2 regions of the Paenibacillus sp. FSL H3-0457 genome follow, and region 1 is predicted to be linked to the other one. Evidence: predicted binding sites of a transcription regulator. Region 1 holds the regulator's gene; the other holds the start of a gene.

Region 1 (5,308 bases):
ATGCGTAGCAGACTGATAGATAACGGATTGTGAGACATCCAGGTTGATTATGGCTGAACACAGAGAGCCGCGGCAACCCTGATTTGGACGATCAGGAAACACAGCGGACCAGTTAGGTACTAGTTGGCTCTTATAATAGTAGTAGACGGTTTATTTGAAATTATTTAACTCTTTCTTTGAAGAGCCGATTTCAGGAGTAGTTGTGGGATTAGACTTTGTACGGTGTGAAATAAAGTTGATGTTAGAGGGTGAGTTCCGCTCGATTTCTTTAGCCGAAATTATCTCGGTTAATTAAAGGGATTGTATCGCTTATGAATTGCGAGCTTATAATTTACAATATTTGTATAAGTTTAATATTTTGTTTAGGAGATTTTTAATTTAACCAGCGCTATAATTTATTGCTTTTAATGTCAGAGTAGTAATGCAATCAAAATGAGTATTTGAAATGAGTTTCTTCATTATAATAAGAAAAAAAGGCGCCCACAAAATGCCCAAAAATGTCCCCTGAATTCTTCTTCACCAGCCCACATTTCTGTGTTTATTTGTAACCAAGGCTTACATTTATATAACAAAACACATTCTTTCGTCGATTTAGATAATGGTAAACCGCAAAACTCTCTTTTCATTAATGAAAGGGGAGTTTTTTTATATTTGGTAACTAAACCTCTCCATCTGATGAATTGTATCACTTCATGCTTGTTTTAGCGCAAAACGATTGTCATTTATCTACTAACTTATTAAAGAGAAACTGAGATTAGAATTCTTTCTTACAGTGCATCAAACTGTCGGAAGCAAAAAATCTAAATTAAGCTTCCTTAGAAATTCTAATAGCCACTACATAGTAGCAAGTACTAGCTTTCACTCTATAAAAATTCCAACCATCGTTCAAATACATACAAATAAATGTTTCATTTGTATGTTGAAAGTTTCATATAGAAGAGGTATACTTTAATTAAATTTTTAACAATTTAATTTTAAATAATTAATTGGAGATGTTAATATGGATCAGGCAAAACAACTGGTGACAGATCAACGTACATTTTTTTATACAGGACAAACTAAAAATATTGAGTATCGGATTAATTCACTTCAACAGCTTAGAAAAGGAATTGAAAAGTATCAGCAACGGATTCAAGATGCACTTCGGGCAGATTTGAACAAATCAGAGGCGGAAGCTTACGGTTCCGAGATTCGCATTGTTCTGGGTGAACTGGATTTTGCATTAGAACACCTGCAGGAATGGGCTGTACCAAAACAAGTCCCAACCAATTCGGCTATGCCGGATGGGGTGAGCACCATTTACCCTGAACCATACGGAGTGGCTCTTATTATTGCACCTTGGAACTATCCTTTCCAACTGGCCTTTGGTCCACTGATTGGAGCAATTGCAGCCGGTAACTGTGCAGTTATCAAGCCTTCTGAATTAACACCAGCGGTATCTCGTCTGACATATGATCTGATTCAGGAGATCTTCCCTCAGGAGTATATCGCCGTTATGGAAGGGGAAGTTGAAGCCAGTACAGCATTGTTGAAAGAGAAGTTTGATTATATTTTCTTCACAGGAAGCACAGGTGTTGGTCGCATTGTTATGAAGGCAGCTGCGGAGCATTTGACTCCTGTAACCCTGGAGCTAGGGGGCAAGAGTCCTGCTATTGTCCATAACGATGCAGAACTGAAGCTGGTGGCCCAGCGTATTGTTCGTGGTAAGTTCCTGAATGCAGGCCAAACTTGCGTTGCTCCGGATTATTTGCTTGTACATGAACAAGTTCATGACGAATTGATAAATCTGATTGGCGCAGAGATCAAAGATAAATTTGGGGACGATGTGTTACAGAACGCTGATTTCCCGCATATTGTTAACTCGCGTAACTTTGATCGGTTGTCGAAATTCCTAACAGATGGCAAAACGCTGATTGGTGGACGTTCTGTACGAGAGCAGTTGCTCATTGAGCCGACTGTACTTGGAGATGTGAACTGGGAATCAGCTGTCATGCAAGAAGAGATCTTTGGTCCGATTCTTCCTGTATTTACGTACAGTGACCTGAATCCTATGCTAGATGAGATTGTTCGCCGGCCAAAACCATTGGCACTATATCTCTTCACACAGGATGAGCAACTGCAGAATCAGGTTCTGAATCAAGTATCCTTCGGTGGGGGATGTATTAATGACACACTTTCTCATATGACATCACACTACCTTCCGTTTGGTGGTGTAGGAGAGAGCGGCATGGGCTCATATCACGGACAACAGAGCTTTGATGTGTTCTCGCATCACAAAAGTGTTCTGAAACGCAGTGAATAATTAGCCGCTAAAATAACATAAACATGAAAAAAAGAGGTTGTCCTGTTGATCAGGATAACCTCTTTCGTATTTCATTACATCTAGTTTTGTTACTCAAGTTAAATATTAATGAATATCTCGGAAAAGGCCAATGACTTTACCCAGAATACTAACATGTTTCAAACGTAAAGGTTCGAAGGTCGCATTCTCCGGTTGAAGGCGAATATGATCTTTCTCTTTATAGAACGTTTTCACTGTAGCTTCATCGTCTTCAGTCATTGCAACGACGATATCACCGTTATCAGCAGTTTGCTGTTGACGGACAATAACATAATCTCCATTAACGATTCCAGCTTCCACCATACTATCTCCGACTACTGAAAGCATAAACACTTTCTGTTCGCCTACATAATGTGTAGGAAGAGGGAAGTAGTCTTCAATGTTCTCGGTTGCAGTGATTGGAACCCCGGCTGTAACCTTACCAACGACAGGAATACGTGCAACGCTATGAGCAAATTGATGAGAATGCTCAGATTCTTCCTGGCTCAAAAGCTCAATGGCTCTTGGCTTGGTAGGGTCGCGTCGGATCAAACCTTTTTTCTCCAAACGATCCAAATGTCCATGTACTGTTGAGCTGGAAGCCAGTCCAACCGCTTCACCAATTTCCCGTACGGAAGGAGGATACCCCTTCAACCGGACTTCATTTCGTATAAACTCCAGAATAGCCTGCTGCCTGCTGGATATCTTCGACATACCGTATCAACCCCATTTTAGTAACGTTTGGGAAAATTATAACATAGAACCTCCGTTCGTACAAACATAAGTTCTAAATAAAATAGCATTAAATCAGTGTTTTTTAGCTTATAGAACAGAAATTGTCCAAAAGTCAGAGCATAATACTGCAAATGTTTTGCACAAGTACTTGAAATAAGATATTGTTCCTTCTAAAAAAGAAGCGAACAATTGTTCTGAAAATCTATTGAACAAAACAAGTGTTCGTGTTATATTGATTTCAACAGATAGGAACAAACGTTTGGAGGCGGGGATTTAATGAGATATTCTACTTATCAAAGCATTTATGAACCAATGAATTCGGAACTGGTGAAGTCTAACATAGGGAACTACAAGAAGGTTTTAGCGCGTTTCAAGATTTCTTCATGGATGTTAAAGGTAGCCATTACTTCTATGATTATATTTATTGGATGCAGCACCGTTTTAACTGTATTTGCCGGCAATGAGAATGATGTTCTGCCAGGAGGAAAGATAGCTGTTTCACAAGGGGAAACATTATGGAGTATTTCTTTGGAACATAAACCGACGAATATGGATACACGTATTTATATAGAAGCGATTAAGAAAGTGAATCAACTTCATACAACATCCATCCAAGTGGGACAAGTACTAGCTCTACCGCAATTTGCAGAATAAAATGCACATCAATGAGTGTTAGCGCGTGTCAACTTGACAAGCAGCCTTTATAATGGCAAAGTTAATATGACTTTGTATTTTTGGAGGGGACAAGCTTGGATATAGATAGTCTGGTAGCACGCATTAACGAATTGGCTCGTAAGCAAAAGTCCACTGGATTGTCGGAGGAAGAACTTGCTGAACGTGCCGAACTAAGAGAGATTTATTTGAGTAATATTCGCAGCAATTTCAGACAACAACTGGATACCATTGAGATTGTTGATGATGAGAATGACAAAGGCCACCAAGGCAAACTCAAACACTAACGAAACCTAATGATATCATTATGATATTTAGGTTTCTTCCTGTTATTTTGAGTGTGCAATTTATAGGGGGAAATGTTGGTTTGCAATTATGTAAGCCGATACAAAGACACATAAGGGGGATTCTCATGTCGCGTTCGTTCGAGAGAACGGTTAAGAAAAATTCCAAGCAGTTAAATCAGCAACGCAAAAAAAGTGGTCAACCAATCACAGGTACACCAGGTGAAGAAGTCTTTAAGGGACGCAGTCTTTTGTTCCCTATATTTTTGATTGGTCTCGCCTTTTTGTATCTGTTTATGAGCACGTTCCTTGTGCAAGCTCCAATGACAACTTGGGACTGGGTGACCATGCTGCTTTACGTATTTTTGGCAGTCATCTTCATGCTTCGACGTCCATACATCAAGATTAGCAGTAATCGGATTATAACGACGAAGGGTAATCGTGAACGTTCAATTGGGGTTGACGATATCGTCAAATTCAGAATTGAACCAGGTACAGTTGTTATCGAACATAACAGTCGCGGGAAAAGATGGGTGTTCACCAAGTTATTGAACCGTTACGATACAGATGCGATTGCAGAACGTTTGCTGAAGTTTGCAAAAGCACACCAGATCACCGTGGAAACCGTCGAAAAGTAATTATTGCATAAAGGGGTAGATGATCGGAATGGCGTTAAAAGCGATTTTGTTCGACCTAGATGATACTTTATTATGGGATGAGCGTAGTGTTCGAGAAGCTTTTCATGAGACTTGTCTAATCGCAGCGCAAGAGACTGGGGTCAAACCAGAAGAACTTGAAGAAGCTGTTCGTAATGAGGCACGTGGACTGTATGAATCATATGAAACCTTTCCTTTTACCAAAATGATTGGAATCAATCCGTTTGAAGGCCTATGGGCTAACTTTACTGGTGGGGATCAACCTGAGTTCCGTCAGTTGGAACAGCTTGCTCCAGTTTACCGTAAAGAATCCTGGCGTCGTGGCTTGTTGAAGTTGGGTATAGATCGGGAAGATCTTGCTGAACAACTTGCTGCGCAGTTTGGAGTAGAACGGAGATCCAGACCTCATGTGTACGAAGAAACGATGGATACCTTGCGTCAGTTACAAGGCAAGTACAAACTGTTGTTGTTAACAAACGGTTGTCCTGCTTTGCAACAAGAAAAGTTGGATGGTGTACCTGAATTGACTCCTTTCTTTGATGAGATTATTATCTCGGGTAACTTCGGAAAAGGAAAACCAGATCCGTCGATATTTGAACATGCTTTGAGTAAACTGGGTGTTAAACCCGAAGAGAGCATGA
Region 2 (5,308 bases), 1.4 Mb from region 1:
AATGCTCTATTTTGCGTATTCAACCGCACGGGTTTCCCGGATGACGGTGACTTTGATGTGACCCGGATAGTCGAGTTCATTCTCAATCATCTTCGTGATGTCACGGGCTAAGCGGAAGGCTTCAGCATCATCGATCTTCTCAGGCTGTACCATAACGCGAACTTCGCGTCCGGCCTGAATGGCGTACGATTTCTCGACACCTTCGAAGGACTCTGAGATTTCTTCCAGCTTCTCCAGTCGTTTGATATACGTTTCCAGCGTTTCGCGGCGTGCGCCTGGTCTTGCTGCGGAGAGCGCATCTGCTGCGCCAACCAACATGGCAATGACCGAAGTCGCTTCGCAATCTCCGTGATGGGACGCGATACTGTTGATTACAACCGGATGTTCTTTGTATTTCTTCGCCAGTTCCACGCCAATTTCGACGTGTGATCCTTCCACTTCGTGATCCAGCGCTTTACCGATGTCATGCAATAGACCTGCACGTCTTGCCAGAGTTACGTCTTCTCCCAGTTCGCCAGCCATCAGTCCAGCCAGATAAGCGACTTCCATGGAATGTTTCAAGACGTTCTGACCGTAACTTGTACGGAACTTCAACCGGCCCAAAATTTTGATCAGATCCGGATGCAGACCATGCACGCCCACTTCAAAGGTAGCTTGCTCACCGTATTCACGGATGCGCTCATCCACTTCTTTGCGGGATTTCTCAACCATCTCTTCAATCCGTGCCGGGTGAATACGTCCATCAGCCACCAGTTTCTCCAGGGCAGTACGGGCGATTTCACGGCGAATCGGGTCAAAGCCCGACAGAATAACAGCTTCTGGCGTATCATCGATAATGAGGTCAATCCCTGTAAGGGTTTCAAGCGCACGGATGTTACGTCCTTCACGACCGATAATCCGGCCTTTCATTTCTTCATTTGGCAGGGTAACAACAGATACCGTTGTTTCCGCTACGTGGTCAGCCGCACAACGTTGGATGGCGAGTGTAATAATCTCGCGGGACTTTTTGTCCGCTTCTTCCTTCGCTTGTTGTTCAATGTCCTTGATCATTTGAGCCGTCTCATGACGAACTTCCTGTTCTACGTTGGACAGTATGATACTGCGTGCGTCTTCCATGGTGAGGTTGGATATACGTTCCAACTCTGTCACCTGGTTTTTGTAAATCATTTCGATCTGCTGCTGAGTCTCATCAATTCGTTTCTCTTTGTTAGCCACTTGCTCTTCTTTACGTTCGAGTGATTCCAATTTTTTATCCAGCGACTCTTCTTTTTGCAACAATCGTCTTTCTTGTCGTTGAATTTCATTCCGACGTTCACGAGTGTCTTTTTCAGCTTCAGCGCGAATGCGATGGATTTCATCCTTCGCCTCCAGCACCGTTTCTTTCTTCAGTGCTTCTGCCTCTTTCTTCGCGTTCTCCACGATTTGTACGGCAGCTTGTTCCGCACTAGAGATTTTAGCCTCTGCAAGAGATTTGCGAATAAAATATCCTACTCCGAACCCAATGAATAGCGCGGCTGCAACGAGAGCGATCGTGATTGCAATTTCCATACTGTTCACCTCCTCGTTGGTTCCTCCAAGGCATTCCTTGGGTCAATTTGCAGTTTTCAAACCTTACATATGTTTGGGAATAACGAATACTCACGGCGATCCCCCGCCGATTTTCATTTCACATGTACATGTTTCCACGTACTATTCACTGTTTCCAGCGAACCCATAATTAAGAATGGTATAAATCTTAAGAAACCGAAACCGCTTTTTTGGAAGGAAAAAGGGTTGTCCATTTCTTACAGACTCATGTCCATTTTAGTATTTGACGAAAGAAATTGTCAAGAGAATGCAGTATAGAGACTCTAGTCTGCTAATCCCATAACAACGCTTCGTCATCTTCAGGGTCCCCAGCCTCATCTTCTTCAATTAAACAATTCACGACCTTGCGCACCATATCCATTGAAAAACCACGTCTCATTAGGAAGGGAAGCGTTTTATTTTTCTTCTCTTTGACGTCCCCTTTGACCTGATTCCATTTTTTGCGTCCGGCACTCAAGGCAGTCTCAAATTCCGCATCTGTACTGATCCCTTCTAGTGCCTCAACAATGAGATCATTGGCAATGCCCTTTTGACGCAGCTCTTGCCTTATCCACAGTTTTCCCTTCCGCTTGCCCTCCATACGCTGTCTTGTCCATTCCTTCGCAAATAGATCGTCATCCACCAGGTTCTCCCGCTCAAGCCGATCCAGCGCCTCTTCAATCAAAGGTGCAGCAAACTCCTTCTGACGAAGTTTCTGACTTAATTCATGGCGCGTACGTGGCTTATGCTCCAAAAAACGCAGAGACTGTGCATACGTCCGCTGTCGCTCATCAGCTAGAATGATATCTTCCAGATCCTTCTTCATAAACGTATTACCTTGAGTCATCCTGTATTTAATCATCACATCTTCAAGAACCGTAATGGAGTGGATGCCAAAAGTGATTCGATAACGAGCTTGCCTGCTCTTCGTTCGTTCTACACGTGTAATAATAAGTTCTTCGTTGTCCGGAAATTGGGATAGGCCGTCCTGTTCTGCTTCTTCATATAAATCCTCGTCATGTTGATCCATTCTGGTCTCCCCTTTCATAACATTTTCATTCTGACTACGCCAAGCACATCTTCACATAAGACAAAGAACACCAATAATACAAAAGACCGGGAACTCTGCCCGGCCTTTACTCCACAGTTAGCGTGCTAACAGCCCCTGTCCATTGGGACAGGGGCTGTTAGACAGCACGAGTACTCCCACTACAATCCATTATCCAGATTGATCCAAGCTCAATCAGATAAGTTTACGGAGTCCAGTGGGGAACACCCTCAGGGTCCTCCCTACAAGGGAGGTTTTGAGAGATTACTCGTTGATTTCAAACAGTTCTTGTTCTTCTGCTGCTTCTTTTTGTTGCTCTTCACTCGTTGGCGCAGGAACTGCAGTAACCAAGTTACTGGCTACACGAATTTTTTGTTCAATGATGTCAGCAATATCTTTATGCTCTTTCATGAACTGCTTTGCGTTCTCACGACCTTGTCCTAAACGCTCGCCTTCGTAGGAGTACCAAGCACCACTTTTATTAACGATGTCCAGCTCTGTACCAATGTCAATGATACTGCCTTCTCTCGAAATACCCTCGCCATACATGATATCCACTTCCGCTTGTTTAAACGGAGGTGCCACTTTGTTTTTCACAACTTTAATACGAGTACGGTTACCAATCATGTCATTGCCTGATTTGATACTCTCAATACGACGCACATCCAGACGTACTGTGGAATAAAACTTCAGAGCACGACCACCAGGTGTTGTTTCCGGGTTACCAAACATAACGCCGACTTTCTCACGAAGCTGGTTAATGAAGATTGCGATTGTTTTGGATTTGCTGATTGCACCAGACAGTTTACGCAGCGCCTGAGACATCAAACGCGCTTGCAAACCAACGTGTGAATCGCCCATTTCGCCTTCAATCTCTGCTTTTGGAACCAATGCGGCTACAGAGTCAATAACGACGATATCTACTGCACCACTGCGTACAAGAGCTTCTGCAATTTCCAGCCCTTGCTCACCCGTATCTGGCTGAGACAGAAGCAATTCATCAATATTAACACCAAGTTTGCTTGCATATTGTGGGTCAAGAGCATGCTCGGCATCGATAAATGCAGCTTGTCCACCCGCTCTTTGTACTTCAGCGATAGCATGCAATGCTACGGTTGTTTTACCAGAGGATTCAGGTCCATATATTTCAACAATACGGCCTTTAGGCAAGCCGCCTGTTCCTAATGCAATATCCAAAGCCAAGGAACCACTGGGAATAATTTCCACATTCATATGAGTGGACTCACCCAGTTTCATGATGGATCCTTTACCAAATTGCTTCTCTATTTGACGGAGCGCCATATCAAGCGCGGCACGACGGTCTGACAATAAGCTCACACCCTTTACTGTTTATAAGATAATGATACCTTGTTTTAACACGTTTGCCAAGCTTTTTTTCGAACATACATTCGTTTTTTTTGTAAAGGCCGAGGCGCCTCTTCCTCAAGGAAACTTTCCATTAAACAGAAAAAAGAACCGTAAACAAGGCTGTAAAGCCTAATTCTACGGTTCTTCCGTCTTCCTTAATTATACTTGCTTGGAACTGTAAATGCAATCGAAGCTATTAACTAATCAATCCATCGCCACAAGTTTTTGCCATAAGCGATAGAGAATCGCTTTGGCTGAACGAATGCGAACCGTCTCGCGATTACCATTAATACGCAGCTCATGAATTTCCGTCTCTTTTCCACGTTCAGCAAGAGCGATGAAGACAAGTCCGGGTGGTTTGCGTTCCGAATATCCCGGTCCAGCTACACCGGTAACAGCCAAGCCAAAATCAGCATCGCCAATCATGCGAATCTGCTCAGCAAGCACTTTTGCAACCTCAGGACTTACCGCCCCAGGTGCATCTTCACCTTCCAGATAATCATGAGGCACATTCAGCAGCTTTTCTTTAATTTCATTGGAGTAACAAACAATTCCACCTTTGAGCATTGACGCACTTCCGGGTATAGAGGTCAGACTTTGCATGACAAGCCCTCCTGTACAGCTCTCAGCAGCGCTGAGCGTCAGCCCCATGTCAGACATCATGGTTACAATCGTGTACTCTATAGGCACATCCTCGTTCGCGTAGAGATGTTCTGTCAAACGCTCCCGAATCTGAACCTCCATCGCATCCAGCTTCAGCTTCGCCTCTCCCTCACTCGCAGCCTTTGTGGAGACGCGTACCGTAACTTCGCCTTCGCTCGCGTAAGGAGCAATCGTAGGGTCTGTCTGCGCGTCAATCAGATCCAGAAGTCGATCTTCCAGAGCAGATTCACCAATACCTGCGAATTTGAGCATTCGGGAATAGATCGGCATCTCTTCTGTGAGTACATGCTGGAACAGCCAAGGTTTGACTTCCTGTTCAAACATTGGAATCAACTCTTTAGGTGGTCCAGGCATCACAACATAATATTTGTCATTGTCAGAAATCGCATTTCCTGCCGCGAGGCCCGTTTCATTGGCCAGAGGTGTTCCGCCATCAATAACGATCGCCTGACGTCGGTTATTCTTTGTCATATCCACATTACGATCTCTGAAAAAGCTCTCAATTTTGTCCATTGCCATTCGATCTGTATGCAGTTTCCGGTTAAGAACAGCTGCGAGCGCATCCTTGGTCAGATCATCTTGTGTAGGTCCGATGCCACCGGAAAATAAAATAACGTCTGCACGGCTCTGCGCAATGCGAATAGCTTCACTAAGTCGGTTCAG

Evidence for each region. Region 1 encodes LexA, which represses DNA repair genes until DNA is damaged. Its sites were predicted from a motif close to CGAACATATGTTCG; they were not measured.
Region 2: the regulator LexA is predicted to act here: its motif matches at 4,013-4,026, upstream of recA (recombinase RecA).

Annotation. Positions count from the first base shown of each region.
Region 1 covers NZ_CP150283.1:4,037,445-4,042,752, reverse strand. Annotated here, with positions in the region: gene MHH25_RS17875 (aldehyde dehydrogenase) at 1,001-2,302, shown strand; gene lexA (transcriptional repressor LexA) at 2,408-3,034, opposite strand; gene MHH25_RS17865 (LysM peptidoglycan-binding domain-containing protein) at 3,332-3,709, shown strand; gene MHH25_RS17860 (DUF896 domain-containing protein) at 3,805-4,014, shown strand; gene MHH25_RS17855 (hypothetical protein) at 4,140-4,649, shown strand; gene MHH25_RS17850 (HAD family hydrolase) at 4,678-5,308, shown strand, end outside.
Region 2 covers NZ_CP150283.1:2,611,159-2,616,466, reverse strand. Annotated here, with positions in the region: gene rny (ribonuclease Y) at 7-1,548, opposite strand; gene MHH25_RS11765 (regulatory protein RecX) at 1,859-2,596, opposite strand; gene recA (recombinase RecA) at 2,879-3,943, opposite strand; gene MHH25_RS11755 (competence/damage-inducible protein A) at 4,187-5,308, opposite strand, start outside.